DNA from 3 places in the Streptomyces sp. NPDC126510 genome. Region 3 is predicted to be linked to each of the others. Evidence: riboswitches for the same ligand, from Rfam matches in the RefSeq annotation. Region 3 holds a riboswitch; each other region holds the start of a gene.
What was found. Region 3 has a riboswitch for cyclic di-AMP ahead of ABTX60_RS09805 (M23 family metallopeptidase). Riboswitches for the same ligand answer to the same signal wherever they lie in the genome.
Positions count from the first base shown of each region.

Region 1: it holds a riboswitch for cyclic di-AMP, as region 3 does, so the genes downstream of both, ABTX60_RS15605 (M23 family metallopeptidase) here and ABTX60_RS09805 (M23 family metallopeptidase) in region 3, are expected to answer to the same signal.
Region 2: it holds a riboswitch for cyclic di-AMP, as region 3 does, so the genes downstream of both, ABTX60_RS31595 (M23 family metallopeptidase) here and ABTX60_RS09805 (M23 family metallopeptidase) in region 3, are expected to answer to the same signal.

Region 1 covers NZ_JBEORR010000009.1:296,979-303,798, forward strand. Annotated here, with positions in the region: gene ABTX60_RS15575 (SpoIIE family protein phosphatase) at 1-557, shown strand, start outside; gene ABTX60_RS15580 (MarR family winged helix-turn-helix transcriptional regulator) at 739-1,242, opposite strand; gene ABTX60_RS15585 (GTP cyclohydrolase II) at 1,360-2,001, opposite strand; gene ABTX60_RS15590 (MarR family winged helix-turn-helix transcriptional regulator) at 2,134-2,649, opposite strand; gene ABTX60_RS15595 (dihydrofolate reductase family protein) at 2,727-3,857, shown strand; tRNA gene ABTX60_RS15600 (tRNA-Met) at 3,924-3,997, shown strand; cyclic di-AMP (ydaO/yuaA leader) riboswitch at 4,286-4,442, shown strand; gene ABTX60_RS15605 (M23 family metallopeptidase) at 4,454-5,494, shown strand; gene ABTX60_RS15610 (aldo/keto reductase) at 5,636-6,580, shown strand; gene ABTX60_RS15615 (PrsW family intramembrane metalloprotease) at 6,638-6,820, opposite strand, start outside.
Region 2 covers NZ_JBEORR010000027.1:39,605-46,424, forward strand. Annotated here, with positions in the region: gene ABTX60_RS31580 (DNA gyrase/topoisomerase IV subunit A) at 1-1,583, opposite strand, end outside; gene ABTX60_RS31585 (M16 family metallopeptidase) at 1,928-3,271, shown strand; gene ABTX60_RS31590 (M16 family metallopeptidase) at 3,268-4,656, shown strand; cyclic di-AMP (ydaO/yuaA leader) riboswitch at 4,849-5,013, shown strand; gene ABTX60_RS31595 (M23 family metallopeptidase) at 5,026-5,814, shown strand; gene ABTX60_RS31600 (GntR family transcriptional regulator) at 6,037-6,732, shown strand.
Region 3 covers NZ_JBEORR010000006.1:84,969-91,788, forward strand. Annotated here, with positions in the region: gene ABTX60_RS09795 (SGNH/GDSL hydrolase family protein) at 232-1,050, opposite strand; gene ABTX60_RS09800 (DUF6250 domain-containing protein) at 1,163-1,879, opposite strand; gene ABTX60_RS09805 (M23 family metallopeptidase) at 2,075-2,977, opposite strand; cyclic di-AMP (ydaO/yuaA leader) riboswitch at 2,982-3,136, opposite strand; gene ABTX60_RS09810 (alpha-galactosidase) at 3,453-5,528, opposite strand; gene ABTX60_RS09815 (tyrosine-protein phosphatase) at 5,708-6,505, shown strand; gene ABTX60_RS09820 (DUF6126 family protein) at 6,522-6,641, opposite strand; gene ABTX60_RS09825 (helix-turn-helix domain-containing protein) at 6,638-6,820, opposite strand, start outside.

The DNA of each region.
Region 1 (6,820 bases), on a different contig from region 3:
GCCGGGTGCGCTCCGGTGACCGTCTGACCCTGCTGCTCGCCGACGGGCTCGGTCACGGGGCGAAGGCCGCCGAGGCCTCCACCGCGGCGGTGAGGGAACTGCGCGGTCTGGCGGAGCTGCCGCCGGCCGAGATCCTGCGCCGGCTGGGCCGGACCTTGCGCCCCACCCGGGGCGCGGCTGTCGCCGTGGCCCAACTGGATGTACGGGAGGCGCGGTTGAGCTTCGCCGGGATCGGCAACGTCGGTGCCCGGCTGCGGACCGACGGCGCGTGGAAGCCGCTGCTGTCCCACCCCGGCATCGTGGGCGCACAGGCCCCGGCGTCCGTGCCCGTGCAGGAGGTGCCCTGGCACGCGGACAGTCTGCTGGTGCTGCACAGCGACGGCCTGCCCAGCCGCTGGACGCCGCCCGACGACGGCGTACTGCCCGGCTGCGACCCGGCGGTGGCGGCCGCGGTGGTGCTCCGGGACGCGGGAAGCGCGGCCCGCCCGGTCCGGGACGACACCTGCGTGGCGGTCCTCACCGCAGGCGGCGTGAGCCGCCACGGCTCGGGGGCCTGAGGGCGTTGCGGTGAAGCGCCGGCACGGCTCAGAGGTCTGAACGGGTTGCGGCGAACCGCCGGTTGCATGTGCCGGGACAGTTCGGGGGCCCGCCGGTGTTCCGGTGTCGGCGAGCGGTGCGGCTGCACTGCCAGGGCTCACCGGTGGCCTGTGAAGCTCGCCGTCCGACGCTTCCCGGCACTCACTCTGCCCCGTCGACGCCCGGTACCACCGTGTCCCGCGCTGCCAGGAACCCTCGCAACCCCCTGCTCAGCGCCGACCGTTCGGCCGGTTCCATCGCCGCCAGGGCTGTGGCCAGGGCTTGGGTGCGGCGGTCGGCGACATCGCACAGGACGTGCTGCCCGTGTGATGTGAGCCACAGTTGTACTTCGCGGCGGGAGTCGGGGTGCGGGGCCCGCTCCAGGAGGCCCGCTGCCGCCAGGCGGTCGCAGAGGCGGCTGGTCGTGGGGAGGCCGATGTCCAGGCCGTCCGCGAGGGCCGTCAGGTTCAGGCCGGGCGCCGCCTGCACGGTGCGCAGTGCCCGCAACTGGTGCGGTGACAGGCGTAGGGACGCCTCCTGGGCGGCGATCGACCACAGCTCCGCCAGACTCTCCACGGCATCGGCGATCCGCGCTGCGACGGCCTCCGGGCCCTCGCCCGGTCCCTTCCCCCGGTGGTTATTGCCGGGGCCGCCGAGATCGGTCACGAACGGTCACTTCCAAAAAGCTCCGGGTATTGATGAGGTCACCCTCTTGCAAAGGCTGTACCCGAGGAAGCGAGGGACAAGCAGTCCGGTTCCGTGCCCGGCCGGACCGGTGACCGTTCAGCCGGCGTTGAGCTCCGCCAGCGCGGCGAGCGGCAGTGTGTGCTGGGTCTGGAGGACTTTCGCCCGCAGGTAGCGGACGTTGTGGGCGGTGGTGAAGACGCCCGTGGGAATCCGCTCGCGGACGGCGACCCCCAGGCCTCGCAACTGGGCCGCCTTGTCGGGGTTGTTGGAGAGCAGGTCCAGTTCGCCGATGCCCAGGGCCCGGAGCATCTGGGCCGCCGCCGTGTAGTCACGGGCGTCCTCCGGCAGCCCCAGCGCCGCGTTCGCCTCGTACGTGTCGAGCCCCTGGTCCTGCAGGGCGTACGCGTCGAGCTTGTTGTAGAGGCCGATGCCGCGGCCCTCCTGGCGGAGGTAGAGCAGCACTCCGCCGCGCTCGGCGATGCTCTCGACAGCCTCCCGCAGCTGCGGGCCGCAGTCGCAGCGGGCGGAACCGAACACGTCCCCGGTCAGGCACTCGGAGTGCAGCCGCACCAGCGGGACCGGGCCGGGCTCGCCGAGGACCACGGCCACGTGCTCCTGGCCGTCGGCCAGCCCGTGGAAGGTGACGAGCTCGGCGTCCGCCTCGTAGCCGTCGTGGAAACGCAGCGGGACCCGGACGCGGGAGCGCGGGGTGGCGATGACGGCGGGGGTGTCGGGCATGCGGGGCCTCCGGGTTCCGTTTCCTGTTCGGCTGCACAGCCGTCTGCTTCAGATTTGAAGCAGATCCACGATCGGAACCCTACTCGTGCTTTAAATTTGAAGCAACGGCAATCCGGCCTTGTGTGACGCTCGTCACGAACAGGCCGTCGACGACCTCCGCCGCCACGGCACCTCGTCCGCCGCCGCCCGCGCCCCGTCCTCCTGGAGGCCCTGTGCGATCGCCGCGGAGATCTCCTCCAGCTGGCCCACCTGCTCCTCGCTGAGCCGGTCGAACAGAGAGCTCCGCACGGTCGCGACATGCCCGGGCGCCGCGCGCTCCAGCACGGCGAAACCCTCGTCGGTCAGCGCCGCGATGCTGCCCCGCTTGTCGTACCTGCAGGCCTCGCGCCGCAGCATGCCGTCCTTCTCCAGCCGTGTGACCGCGTACGTCAGCCGGCTGCGCGTGATCTTCAGCCGCTCCGCGAGATCGGTCATGCGCAGTCGCCGCTCGGGGGACTCCGACAGGACGGACAGGATGGAGTAATAAAGGTGCGGCATGCCGGCGTCCTGCTGGAGCTGCCGGTCGATCGCGTCCTCCAGGAGCAGCGAGGCGGCCATGTAGGCGCGCCAGGCGCGCTGCTCCTCGGGGGTGAGCCAGCGAGTCGTCATGCCGCCAGTGTAGGTTTGTTTCAAACTTGAACCAAGCCCTGTCCCGTCCAGCCGTCCCGACCAGCCGCGGAGCGTCGATGCCTCACCCGTACGTCCTGCTGTCCGCCGCCGTCTCCCTCGACGGCTACTTGGACGACACCGGGCCCGACCGCCTGCTCCTGTCCAGCCCGGCCGACTTCGTCCGGGTCGACGAGGTGCGGGCCTCCGTCGACGCGATCCTGATCGGCGCCGGCACCATCCGTGCCGACAACCCGCGCCTGCTGGTGAACTCGGAACAGCGCCGGTCCGCCCGCACGGCCGCGGGCAAGCCCGAGTACCCCCTCAAGGTCACCGTCAGTGGATCCGGCGACCTCGACCCGGACGCCCGTTTCTGGCACACCGGCGGCGACAAGGTCCTCTACACGACCGACCGGGGAGCCGAACGCGCCCGTGCCCTGGGTCTCGCCACCGACGTGGTCCCGCTCGGCACCGAGCTGGACTGGCGTCGGCTGCTGACACACCTGCACGACGTCCGGGGCGTGGAACGGCTCATGGTCGAGGGTGGCGGCCTGATCCACACCCAGCTCCTCACCCAGGGTCTCGCCGACGAACTCCAGCTGGTCCTCGCCCCGCTCTTCGTGGGCGACCCCCGGGCGCCCCGCCTCTTCGGCCCCGGCGGCTACCAGGGCGGCCGGCTCCGGCTGCTGGAGTCACGGCGGATCGAGGACGTCGTCCTGATGCGCTACGAGCCGACCGCCCCGGGCGCCGGCTCCCTGCCCGCCGCCGCCGACCACCACTGGCTGGCCCGCGCCTGTGAACTGGCCGAGCGCTGTCCGCCGTCGGACACGGCGTTCAGCGTGGGTGCGGTCGTGGTGGCCGCCGACGGCACGGAACTGGCCCGCGGCCACTCCCGCGAGGGAGGCGACCCGGTGGTGCACGCGGAGGAGGCGGCCCTCGCGAAGCTCGATCCGGCCGATCCGCGCCTGCCCGGCGCGACGGTGTACAGCAGCCTGGAGCCGTGCGCCCGCCGTGCCTCCCGCCCCGCACCCTGCGCCCGGCTGATCCTCGACGCGGGGGTCCGGCGGGTCGTCACGGCCTGGCGCGAGCCGGACACCTTCGTGACGGACGCCGACGGCAGCGGCCTCCTGGCGGCTCAGGGGGTGGAGGTCCTCGTCCTCCCGGAGTACGAGGAGCAGGCCAAGGCCCCGAACCGCCACCTGCTGCGCTGAGCGCGGGCCGGACCGGCGGGTGTGTGCGAGCGGTCCCGCGGATGGCGTACACTGGTGACACAACGACGCGGGGTGGAGCAGCTCGGTAGCTCGCTGGGCTCATAACCCAGAGGTCGCAGGTTCAAATCCTGTCCCCGCTACTGAAGGCCGAGGGCCGGAATCCGAAAGGATTCCGGCCCTCGGTGCATGTGCCGGTACGTCATTACGGTCGGTGAGCGAACCACCCCGTTCCGCATAACAACTGACACATCGTCAATACTCGTCAGTCACTTGCGGGGCGGTCAACTCGCCCGTTTTAAGCCGGTCATGGCAGGTAAGTCCGCGCGAAAAAGGTTAATGATCAAGTGGAATCGCTGGAATACCCCTCGCGCCTCCATTAACGTTCGATAACGCAGCGCGGTCGTCCCAGCCGTCACAGAAGGCGGCTCCGTGCGCACGCGCCGAATCCCGAAAGGGAACCGGGGAACCACCACTTGGGGTGAATCGGGCGTACACCACCGTGCGAGCACGGCCGGTATACGCGCGTAGGAGACCTTCCTGCTCCGAACCCGTCAGCTAACCCGGTAGGCGAGAAGGAAGGAAAGGAGTACGCCCACGTGGCGTCCAACCGGCCTGCCCCCACGGCCCCGTACGCGCCGAAGCGCGACACCGACACCTTCGGCTACGGCGGTCAGCGCACCGACGAGGGCCCGTTCCAGGAGTGGAACCCCACCGAGGAGTCCATCCGTCCCGTCCGCGGCCGGCATCGCGTCACCAAGCAGCGCGGCGGAGGCCTCGCCCGCAGCTCCACCGTCCTGGGCGTCGGCGTCATAGCCGCCGTGGGTGCCGGCGGCATGGCCAGTGCCCAGACCGGCAAGCCCCCGGTGTCCATCTCCGTGCCGGACCTGCCCTCTGTGGGTTCCCTCATCTCGGACGACGACACCCCCGAAGGTTCCGCCACCCCGCTCAGCAGCCTCGGCACCGCCACCGCGGACACCGCGAAGGGCACGTCCGGCGCCCGCGCCGGCGCCGGTGACGCGCTGCGTGCCCGGATCATGGCGCAGGTCGAGCACCAGCAGGAACAGATCGAGACCAAGGCCGCCGAGGACGCCGCTGCCGCCGCCGAGAAGGCGGCCAAGGACGCGGTCGCCAAGGCGGAGCAGGAAGCCAAGGCCAAGGCCGCCGAAGCCAAGAAGAAGGCGGAGGAGGAGGCCGAGAAGAAGGCCGAGGCCGAGCGCCTGGCCGCCCTCGCCAAGCAGTTCACGCTGCCGACCTCCTCGTACACCATCACCTCCAGCTTCGGCCAGGCCGGTGCCTACTGGTCCTCCGGCTACCACACCGGCCTCGACTTCGCCGCTCCGACCGGCACGCCGATCAAGGCCGTGCACAGCGGCACCATCACCGAAGCGGGGTGGAACGGCTCGTACGGCTACAAGACCGTCCTCACCCTCGATGACGGCACCGAGATCTGGTACGCGCACCAGTCCTCCATCGGCGTCAGCGTCGGCCAGAAGGTCGGCACCGGCGACGTGATCGGCCGCGTGGGCGCCACCGGCAACGTCACCGGGGCGCACCTGCACCTCGAAGTCCACTCCGGCGGATCCGCGAGCGGCATCGACCCGATGGCGTGGCTGCGGGGCAAGGGACTGAACCCGTAAGCGGTACGCACGCGTTGACACACCGGCGGCCCTGACGACGACCCCTCGACGTCAGGGCCGCCGGCTTTCCGGTGCGGTGTTTACGGGAGTTTTGCGTCCGTTGCGGAATGAGGTGTTCCTGTACGGTCGTTGAAACCCGACATGACTTCTCTTCGCAAGCTCGGCTCATCCGACCTCGAGGTCTTCCCCCTCGCCCTCGGCGGCAACGTCTTCGGCTGGACGGCCGACGAGGACCAGTCGTTCGCCGTCCTCGACGCCTACACCGCCGCCGGCGGCAACTTCGTCGACACCGCCGACGTCTACTCGGCGTGGGTGGACGGCAACCGGGGCGGGGAGTCCGAGACCATCCTCGGCAAGTGGCTCGACGCGCGCGGCAACCGCTCCGATGTCGTCGTCGCCACGAAGGTCAGCCAGCACCCCGACTTCCAGGGGCTGTCCGCCGCCAACATCAAGGCCGCCGCCGACGCCTCCCTGCGCCGTCTGCGCACTGATTACATCGACCTCTACTACACGCACTTCGATCAGCCCGACGTGCCCGTCGAGGAGATCATCGGCGCGCTGGACGAGCTCGTGAGGGCCGGCAAGGTGCGGCACATCGCCGCCTCCAACATCTCCGCCGAACGGCTGCGGGCGTCCCTGGAGTTCTCCGACCGCGAGGGGCTCGCCCGGTACGTGGCCCTCCAGCCGCACTACAACCTGGTCTCCCGCGAGACCTACGAGGGCGAGCTCCAGGACCTCGCCGAGCGCAGCGGCCTCGCGGCCGTTCCGTACTACGCGCTCGCGTCCGGCTTCCTCACGGGCAAGTACCGGCCCGGTACGACGGTCGAGAGCGCCCGGGCGGGCGGTGCCGCCAAGCATCTGGAGACCGAGCGGGGGCGGCGGGTTCTCGACGCCCTCGACGAGATCGCCGGGGTCCACGACGTTCCCGTCGCCACCGTGGCCCTCGCCTGGCTCGCCGCCCAGCCGACCGTCGCGGCGCCGATCGCCTCCGCACGGACGGTGGAGCAGCTGCCGGCTCTGGTCGGCGTGGGGCAGCTGACGCTCTCGGACACCGAGGTCGAGCGGCTCACCCGGGCATCGGCCTGAGCGTGCTCCAGGGGCCGAGGTTCGAGTGGCTCGCTGGGGCCTCGGCCTGAGCGGGCCCTAGGAGCGGTACGGGTTGTACGCGGGGTACGGCGCCGGCTGGTGGCCGTACCCGTACACCCCGTACACCGGCCAGGGCGGGGCCACCACCGGGACCGGTGGGGCAGTGATCCGCGCCGCGTGGTCCAGTGCCGGGCGGGACACCTCCCGGCGCCGCCACAGTTCGCCGAGCAGTTCCCGCTC
Region 2 (6,820 bases), on a different contig from region 3:
AGCCCCGTGGAGGACAGCAGCACCCGGCACGGGTCGTCGGCCACCTGCAGCGGCACGGCCGCCACCGGGGCACCACCCGACTCCAGCAGGACCGTACGCCGGTCCGTGCCGAACTTCTTCGCGACCGTGGCCAGTTCCGAGGAGACGAGCTTGCGCAGCTCCGCGTCCGAGTCGAGGATCCGGGTCAGCTCCTCGATCTCCGCGGTGAGCCGGTCCTTCTCCGTCTCCAGCTCGATGCGGTCGTACCTGGTCAGACGGCGCAGCGGCGTGTCCAGGATGTACTGCGTCTGCACCTCGCTCAGCGAGAACTGCTCCATCAGGCGCTGCTTGGCCTGCGCGGAGTTCTCGCTGGAGCGGATCAGGCGGATGACCTCGTCGATGTCCAGCAGGGCCGTCAGCAGGCCCTCCACCAGGTGCAGCCGGTCGCGCTTCTTGCCGCGGCGGAACTCCGAGCGCCGCCGTACGACGTTGAAGCGGTGGTCGAGGTAGACCTCCAGGAGCTCCTTGAGGCCCAGCGTGAGCGGCTGGCCGTCGACCAGGGCCACGTTGTTGATGCCGAAGGACTCCTCCATCGGCGTCAGCTTGTAGAGCTGCTCCAGGACGGCCTCCGGCACGAAGCCGTTCTTGATCTCGATGACCAGGCGCAGGCCGTGCGCACGGTCGGTGAGGTCCTTGACGTCGGCGATGCCCTGGATCTTCTTCGAACCGACCAGGTCCTTGATCTTGGCGATGACCTTCTCGGGGCCGACCGTGAAGGGCAGCTCCGTGACGACGAGGCCCTTGCGGCGGGCCGTCACGGGCTCCACCGACACCGTCGCCCGGATCTTGAAGCTGCCGCGGCCGGACTCGTAGGCGTCCCGGATGCCGGACAGGCCGACGATGCGGCCGCCCGTGGGCAGGTCGGGGCCCGGGACGTGCTTCATCAGGGCGTCGAGATCCGCGTTGGGGTGCCGGATCAGATGGCGGGCGGCGGCGATGACCTCGCGCAGGTTGTGCGGCGCCATGTTCGTGGCCATGCCGACCGCGATGCCCGAGGCGCCGTTGACCAGGAGGTTCGGGAAGGCGGCGGGCAGGGCCACCGGTTCCCGCTCCTGGCCGTCGTAGTTGGGGTTGAAGTCGACGGTGTCCTCGTCGATGGACTCCGTCATCAGGCTCGTGGCCTCGGCCATCCGGCACTCGGTGTACCGCATGGCGGCCGGCGGGTCGTCGTTGCCCAGGGAACCGAAGTTGCCGTGGCCGTCGACCAGGGGGACCCGCATCGAGAAGGGCTGGGCCATGCGCACGAGGGCGTCGTAGATCGACGCGTCGCCGTGCGGGTGCAGCTTGCCCATCACCTCGCCGACGACCCGGGCGCACTTGACGTACCCGCGCTCGGGGCGCAGGCCCATCTCGCTCATCTGGTAGACGATGCGGCGGTGCACCGGCTTGAGGCCGTCGCGTGCGTCCGGCAGGGCGCGGGAGTAGATGACCGAGTACGCGTACTCGAGGAAGGAGCCCTGCATCTCGTCGACGACGTCGATGTCGAGGATCCGCTCCTCGTACGAGTCGTCGGGCGGCGGGGTCTTCGTGCTGCGGCGGGCCATCGCTGCCGGCTCCTCCTGTTACTGGTCGCTCGCCTACAAGGCGTTCGTGCGCTGACGAGACACCGACCGTACTCAGCCCTGCGGGCCTGCGCGCGCTCGCCCTCTCGTCACCGACCGCCCCTGCGGCTCGCTCATGCTGCTGCGATCCGGATCTGACGCCGACCATTGTGGACCGCCGCACTGACAACCGGGACCAGGGCCCGGTCCGGGCCGCATCCCGCGCTCTCGGTCCCAGGTCGCCGCCGGGAACTTCACCAGGGCTCCGCACGCTTGCATACAGTGGCAGGACCGGCAGGAACACGCGGTCTCAACAACCGCTCGCGAGTGAAGGGATGTACATGCCCATGGGTCACACGGCCACAGCCCAGGCAGGCTCCGGGGGCCTGACAGCGACCGAGCACCGCCTGGCCAACGGCCTGCGCGTGGTGCTCTCCGAGGACCACCTGACCCCGGTCGCGGCGGTGTGCCTCTGGTACGACGTCGGCTCACGCCACGAAGTCAAGGGGCGTACCGGCCTGGCTCACCTTTTCGAGCACCTGATGTTCCAGGGTTCCGCGCAGGTCAAGGGCAACGGTCATTTCGAGCTCGTCCAGGGTGCCGGCGGCTCGCTGAACGGCACCACCAGCTTCGAGCGGACCAACTACTTCGAGACCATGCCCGCCCACGAGCTGGAGCTCGCCCTCTGGCTGGAGGCCGACCGCATGGGCTCGCTGCTGGCCGCGCTCGACGACGAGTCGATGGAGAACCAGCGCGACGTCGTCAAGAACGAGCGCCGCCAGCGCTACGACAACGTCCCCTACGGCACCGCCTTCGAGAAGCTGACCGCCCTCGCCTACCCGGAGGGCCACCCCTACCACCACACCCCGATCGGCTCGATGGCCGACCTGGACGCGGCGACCCTGGAGGACGCGCGCGCCTTCTTCCGCACCTACTACGCGCCGAACAACGCCGTGCTCTCCGTGGTCGGCGACATCGACCCGGAGCAGACCCTCGCCTGGGTCGAGAAGTACTTCGGTTCCATCCCCGGCCACGACGGCAAGCCCGCCCCGCGCGACGGCTCGCTGCCGGAGACCATCGGCGACCAGCTGCGCGAGGTCGTCGAGGAGGAGGTCCCGGCCCGTGCCCTGATGGCCGCCTACCGGCTGCCGCACGACGGCACGCGCGCGTGCGACGCGGCCGACCTGGCCCTCACCGTCCTCGGCGGCGGCGAGTCCTCCCGCCTGTACAACCGGCTCGTGCGCCGCGACCGTACGGCCGTGGCGGCCGGCTTCGGCCTGCTGCGGCTCGCCGGGGCACCCTCCCTGGGGTGGCTGGACGTGAAGACGTCCGGTGACGTGGAGGTCCCGGTCATCGAGACCGCCATCGACGAGGAGCTCGCCCGGTTCGCCGAGGAGGGCCCCACGGCCGAGGAGATGGAGCGCGCCCAGGCCCAGTTGGAGCGCGAGTGGCTGGACCGGCTCGGTACGGTCGCGGGCCGCGCCGACGAACTGTGCCGGTACGCCGTGCTGTTCGGTGACCCGCAGCTCGCCCTGACCGCCGTCCAGCGCGTGCTGGAGATCACGCCGGAGGAGGTCCAGGAGGTCGCCAAGGCCCGCCTGCGGCCCGACAACCGCGCGGTGCTCGTCTACGAGCCGACCGCCCCCGAAGCCCCCGCCGACCAGGACGAGAACGAGGAGGCGGCCCGGTGACCGAGCTCGCCACGATGGACTTCCACCCCCGGCCGCAGGCGGGCGACGCCAAGCCGTGGGCCTTCCCGGCCCCCGAGCGCGGCTCGCTCGACAACGGCCTCACGGTGCTGCGCTGCCACCGCCCCGGCCAGCAGGTCGTCGCTGTGGAGGTGCTGCTCGACGCCCCCCTGGACGCCGAGCCCGCCGGCCTCGACGGTGTGGCCACGATCATGGCCCGGGCCTTCTCCGAGGGCACCGACAAGCACTCCGCCGAGGACTTCGCCGCCGAGCTGGAGCGCGCGGGCGCCACCCTCGACGCGCACGCCGACCACCCCGGCGTCCGGCTCAGTCTGGAGGTGCCGGCCTCCCGGCTCACCAAGGGACTGGGACTGGTCGCCGACGCCCTGAGGGCCCCCGCGTTCGCCGACAGCGAGGTCGAGCGGCTGGTCGCCAACCGTCTCGACGAGATCCCGCACGAGCTGGCCAACCCGTCCCGCCGGGGCGCCAAGGAGCTCTCCAAGGAGCTGTTCCCGGCGGACGCGCGCATGTCGCGGCCGCGGCAGGGCACCGAGGAGACCGTCGCCGCCATCGACTCCGCGGCCGTACGCGCCTTCTACGAGAAGCACGTCCGCCCGGCCACGGCCACCGCCGTGGTCGTCGGGGACCTCACCGGCATCGACCTCGACGCCCTGCTCGGGGACACGCTGGGCGCCTGGACGGGCTCCCCGGCCGAGCCGCGGCCCGTGCCGCCGGTGACCGCCGACGACACCGGCCGGGTCGTCATCGTGGACCGCCCGGGCGCGGTCCAGACGCAGCTGCTGATCGGCCGGATCGGCCCGGACCGGCACGACCGCGTGTGGCCCGCGCAGGTGCTCGGCACGTACTGCCTCGGCGGCACGCTCACCTCGCGCCTGGACCGCGTCCTGCGCGAGGAGAAGGGCTACACCTACGGCGTACGGGCGTTCGGCCAGGTCCTCAGGTCCGCCCCCGACGGAACGGGTGCGGCGATGCTCGCCATCAGCGGCTCCGTGGACACGCCCAACACCGGCCCCGCTCTGGAGGACCTCTGGACGGTGCTGCGTACCCTCGCCGCTGAGGGGCTGACCGACGCCGAGCGGGACGTCGCCGTGCAGAACCTGGTCGGCGTCGCGCCGCTGAAGTACGAGACGGCAGCGGCCGTCGCGAGCACGCTGGCCGACCAGGTCGAGCAGCATCTGCCCGACGACTACCAGGCCACGCTGTACCGGCAGCTCGCCGCGACCGGCACGGTGGAGGCCACCGCGGCGGCCGTCAGCGCCTTCCCGGTGGACCGGCTGGTGACCGTCCTCGTCGGTGACGCGGCGCAGATCAAGGCGCCTGTCGAGGCCCTCGGCATCGGCGAAGTCAGCGTCGTCGCCGCCGAGTAGCGGCACGCGCGCTGAGGGGCCCTGGATGTCTTCGAAGGCACCAGGGCCCCTTTATGCCCGAATTGGGATGGGAGTTGCCTGTCTGCCCTGTGGGATGCGCTACAAAAGCTGGGATCCGTTTGGGAATTGAAAGTGGCGCCGCTTAGCGTCGTCCGGGCTGTTCGTCAGGCAGTGCGCCGCACCCGCGGCACCGGACAGTCATCGCCGAGTCCCCGTACGGCGCGAGCCAGGGGAGCCGGGGACCCATCGCAGTCCCTGGGGTGAATCGGACGCCCGCGCGTGCCGCGAGGGAGTCCGTAGGAGACCTTCCTGCTCCGAACCCGTCAGCTAACCCGGTAGGCGAGAGGGAAGGAAAGGACCAGCCACCACATGGCGTTCACTCGCGCCACCGGGAAGCACCGTCGTCCCAGCAGGATCCAGCGCCGTACCGCCCGCGCGGCGGGTGTCGCGGCCCTCGCCACCACCGGCGTGATCGGCACCGTGGCGGCCCCCGCGGCCTTCGCCGCCGAGCCCAGCGCCGAGCAGACCGGCCTCACCCCGGTCGTCACCATGGGTGACACCGTGGCCCAGCAGATCGACGCCCAGGCCGTCGCGCAGCGGCAGGCCGCCGAAGAGGCCGCCGCCAAGCGGAAGGCCGAGGAGGCCGCCCGCAAGCGGGCCGCCGAGGTGGCGGAGAAGGCCAAGGCGGAGGCCGAGAAGGCCCGCGAGGTCAAGGAGCGCGCCGCCCGCGAGGCCGAGCGCAAGCGCCTCAACGCCTACGTGGCCCCGATCTCCGGCTCGTACGTCTCCACCGGCTACAAGGCCAGCAGCGGCCTGTGGTCCTCCGGCAGCCACACCGGCGTGGACTTCCACGCCGCCACCGGCACCTCCGTCCACGCGGTCGGCATGGGCGAGGTCGTCGAGGCCGGCTGGGGCGGCTCCTACGGCAACAACATCGTGATCAAGATGAACGACGGGACGTACACCCAGTACGGCCACCTGTCCTCCATCGGCGTCTCGGTGGGTCAGAAGGTCACCCCCGGTCAGCAGATCGGCCTGTCCGGCGCGACCGGCAACGTCACCGGCCCGCACCTGCACTTCGAGGCGCGTACGAGCCCCGAGTACGGCTCGGACATCGACCCGGTCGCCTACCTCCGCTCGCACGGCGTCGGCGTCTGACCCGGACCCTCCACCGTTTCCGAAGCCCCGGCTCCCCGAGCCGGGGCTTTCGGTGTTTTCCGGACGCCCGCCGGATGACCCGTGAGGTGCCGCCGGATGCCCGCTGTCCAAAAAATATCCCTGGATTCCCGCCTGCCGTCGGAAATTCCGGCTCATTGCAATAGAGTCACAGAATCACGCGCCGCTCGCCGGCGTTTCACGGGGATTAAGCGGAGGTCGGTCATGCGTATTCCCGCGCACTCGGTGTGCACCGCCATCCGGGACGACATCGTCGCGGGTGTCCACGCACGCGGCAGCCGGCTCACCGAGGAACTCCTCGCCCGCCGCTACGGCGTCTCGCGGGTGCCCGTCCGGGAGGCGCTGCGCACGCTGGAGGCCGAGGGCTTCGTGGTGACCCGCCGGCACGCGGGCGCGTGCGTGGCCGAACCCACCGAGCAGGAGGCCGGCGACCTGCTGGAGATGCGGATGCTCCTGGAGCCGCTCGGTGCGGCCCGCGCCGCCCAGCGCCGCACCGAGGCGCATCTGAAGGTCCTGCGCGGACTGGTCCGGCTGGGCCAGGACCGGGCCCGTCGCGGCAACAGCGACGACCTGCGCTCCCTCGGCGCCTGGTTCCACGAGACGCTCGCCCAGGCCTCCGGCAGCCCCGCCCTGACCTCGATGCTCACCCAGCTCCGCCACAAGATCACGTGGATGTACGCCGTGCAGGCGCCGCTCAGCCCGGTGGAGTCCTGGGCGGAGCACGGAGCGATCGTGGACGCGGTGGCGCGCGGGGACGGCGAGCGCGCCCGGGCGGTCACGGCGCTGCACACCGAGCGCGCGACCGGCGCGCACCGTCTGCGCCTCGGCTCCGCGGAGGAACGCGCCGACCGTGTGAGGAACTCGCAACATCCCGTAAACACGGCGAGCCTGCGGCATTAACACGACAGCCGTATACAAAGAGAGATGAATTCTCGGGGGCCTATTTCTGCTGCCCGGACACGGGAATTCCTGCCCGGAATGGCCCGGA
Region 3 (6,820 bases):
AACCAGGGCCACAGCGCCATCACCCCGTCCATACGAACCAATCGAGACGGCCTCTTAGACGGTGTCCTTCGGATCACGCCGGGGCCAGGGGGCTCACCGACCCCACCCAGCACCGTCACGCCGCGTCGCGCCGGGCCGAGCGGGAGGACCCGCTCTCGAAGCCGCAACTCCTGTGCGTGCGGGCCGCGTCGGTGTCGCGACCGGCGCGACCCGCACGTGCAGGAGCCGCCTTCACGCCACCGAGGCGATCCGCATCCTGATGTCGTCCGGCGACAGCGCCCCCTTGGCCGTCACATGGTCGCCCGAGGACTCCCCGCGCAGCCGGCGCCCGATCCACGGCACCAGGAACTCACGCGCCCAGGCGACGTTGTCACGCCGCACGTCGAGCACGCCGCGCGGGGGCAACGGAGGCCACGCCTGCTCGGGGTCGGCCGGCACGTCGAGGCCGAGCACCTGCCCCGCGCGGAGCGCCACGCGGGTGTGCCCCTCGGGCGACAGGTGCAGCCGGTCGGCGTCCCACGCCCGGCGGTCCTGCACACTGCGCAGGGACCACAGGTCGAGCACCGGGCAGCCGTACCGGTCGGCGATGGCCCGGACGTGTCCGTTGTACGTGGCGATCTTGCCGCGCAGATGCTTGAGCACGGGCACGCCACGGGTGTCGAAACCGGTCGTCACCATCACCGTGCCGGACACGGCGGTGAGTTGGGCCAGCGCCCGCTCGAAGCGCTCGGCCACCTCGTCCGGGTCGGTGCCGGGCCGGATGATGTCGTTGCCCCCGGCGCAGAACGAGACGAGGTCCGGGGCCATGCCGACGGCCCGCGGAACCTGGTCCGCCACGATCTGGTCGAGGAGCTTTCCGCGTACGGCGAGATTGGTGTACTGGAAGTCGCCCTCGGGCCTGCGGTCGGCGAGCAGAACGGCGAACCGATCGGCCCAGCCGACGAACGCCCCGCCGGGGCCGGGGTCGCCGACGCCCTCGGTGAAGCTGTCCCCCACCGCCACGTACGACCCGATCTCTGCTTTGCTGTCACTCTTCGAATCGTCTGCCACAGCAGCCCATGATTCACCTTCGAATGTGACCTACGCGACCGTAGGGAAGGGTTGACGGGCGGTGAGATAACCCACTCCTAAAGTGTTCGCCAACTCCGGAATACCCCGCTTGTCAGGGATGTTTCGGGGTGAGTCGCCAGACCCGGAACCCAGTGATCCGGAAGTGGCTCCAGACGGTCCGGAAGGCGAAATGGCCGCCCGTGTAGGGCTGCGGATCGCTGTAGTCGAAGACGAGCCGGCCGTTGTTCCACCATCGGACCGTGGAGCCGTCGGAGACGATCCGCACCCGGTTCGGCTCGCCCGGCACCAGCAGCGGCTGGGTGTAGTCGAAGACCAGGGGCCGGACGCCGGGTTCGCCGACGTAGCGGCGCAGCCGGGTCGTGGTGTTGTAGTTGGCCCCGTAGCCGGCGTAGTAGGTCGTGAGGTGGTCGTACTCGTCGAGGGCTCCGCCGCGTGGTGTCGCGAAGAGGTCGCGCGGGGAGCGGACGTCGGTCGCGTTCCAGAAGTTGTTGAGGTCCGAGACCCGGTCGTTGGCCCCGCCCTCGGAGACGGGGGTGGCGGTGTACTCGAGTACGTAGGGCCCTTCGAGCCGCTTCCTGAACCACACGGTCGCACCGCTGGGTACGTCGATCTCCAGTGTGCCGTGTGCGGCGGTGACGGTGCCGCCGCCCTGGAGTTCGGTCGCCCACTGCCCGAGGCCGTGGCAGAAGTCGTCGTGTGCGATGAGACGGCGGTGCGGGGACGCGGCGTGCGCGGCGGCTGTGGGGGCGAGGGCCGTCAGGGCGGCTCCGGCGGCCAGGGCTCCGAACGCTCTGCGGGTGGTCGGCACGGTGACACCACTCCTCGGGATCCGCCGGGAAGGCTCTGGAAAGCGCTTGCACTCCGGCCGTGATCACTCTGTCCCAACTGCCGCCGCCTGTCGATCCCTTGGGACGAGCGCCGGTATCCGCACACACCGAAGGCCGGACCCGGGGATCGGGGTCCGGCCTTCGGCCGCCTGTCAGGCAGGTGGTCGTGCGGCGGGTCAGCCGACGGAGACGCCGTGCGAGCGCAGGAAGGCGACCGGGTCCACGTCCGAGCCGTAGTCCGGCGTGGTGCGGATCTCGAAGTGCAGGTGCGGTCCGGTCACGTTGCCGGTCGCGCCCGACAGACCGACCTGCTGCCCGGCGGTCACGGTCTGGCCGGCCGAGACGGAGAGCTGGGACAGGTGGGCGTACTGGGCGTAGTAGCCGTCGGCGAGCTTGATGACGACCTGGTTGCCGTACGCGCCGCCCCACCCGGCGGAGACGACCGTGCCCGCGCCGACGGCCTTGAGGGAGGTGCCGGTCGGGACGACGAAGTCGACACCGGTGTGGTAGCCGCTCGACCACATGCTGCCGGACATGTGGTACGGGGTGCCGATGGTGGCACCGGTCACCGGGAGGGTGAAACCGCTGGAGTTGCTCTCGGCGGCGGCCGGCTTCGCGGCGGTCTCCGCCTTCGGGGCCGCATCGGCGGCGGACGGCTTCGGGGCCGAGGCCTTCGGCGCGGAGGGAGCCGAGGCCTTCGGAGCGCTCGCCGCCTTCTTGCCGATCGACAGCTTCAGGCCCGGGTGGATCAGCGACGGGTCGGAGCCGACGGCGTCACGGTTGTCCGCGTAGAGCTTCTTCCAGCCGCCGCTGACGTGCTGCTCGCCGGCGATCTTCGCGAGGTAGTCGCCTGCCTTCACGGTGTACGTGTGGGCGCCATTGGTCTTTTCGGCGGCCTTTTCCCCGGCGGCCGGAGCGGACTGGACGGCCTTTTCCGGAGCCGACTGCGGGGTGGCGGCGTGAGCGCCGGTGGCCCCCATGAGCGGCAGGGCGAGGGCGGCCCCGCCGGTTCCGGCGACGGCGATGGAGCGGGTGAAACGCTGGGTCTTGGGACGGCGGTGCTTACCCTTCGCGGGCATGGCGAATTCCTCTCCGTCGCCTGCGAGGTGAGCTGTCGGGTGCGGGCTGGAGATGCCCGGCCGCGCCGGGGCGCGGCTGAACCCCAAGCCGTTCCGGGAACCGGAACAGGCGTCTTACCTGTGGGTCCCCCGCTCCTGCCGTGCTTCGGGTCAGTGTGTGCGGGCTCCGGGCGGCGGCAGGATTAGGCGTCCGTCCGGATTGGTGTGGAACGTAAGCGACCACGACGCAATAGGACAAGCTTGCGGTTGCCCGTGACGGTGTTTTTCTTGACGCGTCGCCACATTCGCCGTCACGGAGCGTGGATTACCGATCTCCCGCATTGCTCGACAGCCCTGGTTTTTGCGGGGATTACGTGAACATGGCGACAGCACATCGTCACGAATATGACGATGGTCACGCACCCCGACCTCATCTCCTTTACGATCGGGGCACGTTATCCCTAAGCCGCCAATTCTCTCCATTCGGACAGAATGGCTACTTCCGCTTAAGGTGGACGATCACGGCGTCCAGATCCCCGCGCAAGCCGACCCGCAGTCCGTGATGAAGCAGGACGGCCCCTCGGTGAACTTCGCCCGTTTCACGGCATTCATACGATTCTGCCGGATCGAGGCCGCGCAGCCGGAGCGCTGGAACGGGCTCTCCGTAGCGCTGCGCCTGGAGCCAGGCGAAGACGACGGTCTCCTCGCCGAGGACGTACTGCACGGCGCTCAGCCCACCCTCCGGAGCCCGCAGCCGGTATTGGTCGCCGCGCTGCACCACGGGCCGGATCTCCTTGTAGAGCCTCACCCACTCCGCCGCCTCGGCGAGCTCCTCCGGCGTCCACTTCGTGAGGTCGCCGCCGACCCCGAGCACCCCGGCCATGGCGCTGACGAACCGGAACCGCAGCGAGCTGGCCCGGTGGTTGAGCATGGCGTTGGGGCTGTCGGTGACCCAGGCGGCCATGACCCGCGCCGGGTGGATCTGACTGAAGCCGTGCTGGATGGCGAGCCGGTCGAGGGGGTCGGTGTTGTCGGAGGTCCACACCTGGTCCGTGCGGCTCAGCACACCGAGGTCGATCCGTCCGCCGCCGCCCGAGCAGGACTCGAAGGCCACCCCCGGGTGGGCGGCCCGCAGCCGGTCCAGCAGGGCGTACAGGCCGTGCACGTGGTCGATCCACAGCCGCTGCGGGTAGGCGTCGTCGGGCCAGCCGGCGTCGGTGAAGCAGCGGTTGAAGTCCCATTTCACGTAGTCGATCGGCGCGCCGGAGAGGAGCCCGTCGAGCTGCTCCCACAGGTACTCCCGGACGTCCTCGCGGGCGAGGTTGAGGACGAGCTGATTACGGAATTCCGTCCGCTTTCGTCCTGGTTGGTACTGCGCCCAGTCGGGGTGCGCGCGGTACAGGTCGCTGTCCGGGTTGACCATTTCGGGCTCGACCCAGATCCCGAACTGCATCCCGAGGCCGTGCACATGGTCCGCGAGCGGCTTGAGCCCGCCCGGGAAGCGGTCGGGGTTCGGGGTCCAGTCGCCGAGCCCGGCCCGGTCGCTGGTGCGCGCCCCGAACCAGCCGTCGTCGACCACGAACAGCTCGACGCCCATGGCGGCGGCCCGCTCGGCGAGCTCCCGCTGCTGCTCCTCGGAGATGTCGAACTCGGTGGCCTCCCAGGAGTTGAACAGCACGGGCCGGTCCCGATCGGCGTCCGGGATCACGTACGCCCGCTGGTAGGCATGCCAGGCGCGGCTCGCCCCGCCGAAGCCGCCGTCGCTGAAGAGCCCGGCGAAGACGGGCGTCGTGTACGACTCCCCCGTGCCGAGCATCAGCAGGCCGGAGTCGTCGTGGCCGGCGCCGCCGGTGATCTGCACGCGCGCGTCCGGGAGCTGGGCCACGGCGATGCGCCAGGACCCGGACCAGCCCAGGGCGCAGCTGTAGACCTCGCCGCGCTCCTCGGTGGCGTCGGTGTCGAGGGCGACCCACGGCAGGTGCTGGTGGGAGGTGTGGCCGCGACGGCTGCCGATGACCTTCTCGCCGTGGGTGAGGCCGGTGCGGGTCAGCCGCGACTCCGCGCCCCAGCGCCCGTGCAGCTGCGACAGGCGCCAGGTGTCACGGTCGGGCAGGGTCCAGGTGGCGGAGTCGGCGCGCAGCAGCTCGACGGCCGGCCCCTGGTTGTCCAGGGTCACCCAGCGTTCGACGACATCCGCCGTGGGGCGCATCCGGTAGTGCAGGGTGACGGCCAGATCGCCGTCGCGGAACCGGAGCCGCAACTCGCCGTCCTCGGCGTCGTGCCCCTCGTAGGCCCACTCGGTGCCGCGCCGCCCGGCGGTGCGGACGGACAGGGCGGGGCGGACGAAGCGGGGGCCGCCTTCGACCGGGTACTCCTCGCGCCCGTCGAGCGGGGACTCGAAGGGCCAGTAGTCCGGCAGCGGCCGGACGGCGAGCGCCTCGGCGTCGGCCAGGCCGATACGAGGGCCCCAGTGCAGGTGCAGCAGCTCGTCCCGGTCGGTGACATGGACGGCATAGCTGCTGGCCGGGCCGGAGAGCACCCAGGTACGACCGTCTTCGGAGATGTCCAGCATCGTGCCCTCACATATTCGAACAAGCCCGACCAGGTGCGACCAGGCGGCAACATCATCGGGCGAGGTGGGGGTTCCGGGCAACGCCTGTGGACAACTCATTGCCCCAGGCAGGCATGTCGTATCGTCGGAAGACGCCCGTCGACGAGCCGCGCCGGCGGCGCCGAAGGGGAGGAGCCCTCGTGACACAGCAGGTCCCGTCGACCGAGCCCGAGCTGGCCGGAGTGCGCAACTTCCGTGACGTGGGCGGGCTGCCGACCGTGGACGGGCGGCGGGTGCGCCAGGGCGTGCTGTTCCGCAGTGGCCACCTCGCCCACGCGACCGGGGAGGACGCCGCCTTCCTGACCGGTCTGGGCCTGCACACGGTCTTCGACTTCCGCAACGCGGCCGACCAGAAGCTCGAGGGGCCGGACGTCGAGCTGCCCGGTGTGCGCAATGTGAACCTGCCGCTGAGCGACCCCGCCGACGGCGCCGAGTTCTGGAAGATGGTCCGCGACGGCGACCTGGACCAGCTGCGCGAGATCCTCTCGGACGGCAAGGGCGCGGGCCGCATGATCGCCTCGTACCGCACGATCATCAAGCACCGCACCGACGAGCACTCCCGGGTGCTGCACGCGCTCGCCGAGGACAGCGTCCCCGCGCTGATGCACTGCGCGGCGGGCAAGGACCGCGCCGGGCTGTCCGTCGCGGTGACGCTGCTCGCCGTGGGCGTCGAGCGTGAGGCGATCGTCGAGGACTACCTGAAGTCGAACGCCAAGCACCGCCGCTACAAGGTGCACCGCTCCAGCTCCGCCGCCTCGGCCTACTCCCCCGAGGTCATGGAGCTGCTCAGCCCCCTCTTCGACGCGCGCGCCGAGTACCTGACGGCGGCCTTCGACACCATCGAGGAGACGTGGGGCGGCGTCGACACCTACCTGGAGAAGGGGCTGGGGCTGTACGCGGAGACCCGGGAGCGGCTACGCGAGCGGCTTCTCGACTGAGGAACGGGAGCGGGGGCTACTTCGCCCCCACCTCGAACAGCAGGTACACGAAGGCGGCGAAGAAGTGGCCGGCGATGAGGTAGATGAACAACCTCACCCACAGGGCCCGGGGGAACTTCTCCTCCATGTTGCTCATGACGCGTCTCCGGGGGTGGGGCCCAGGCACAGGGCGGCCGTGGGGCTCTGCAGCAGGGTGTGGACGAAGAGCAGGTCGACGCCGTCGTGGTCCTCGGCGGCGATCCGGTGCGGGGTGAGCGAGTCGAAGTGGGCGCTGTCGCCGGCCGCCAGCCGGTGCGTGGTGTCCCCGAGCCGCAG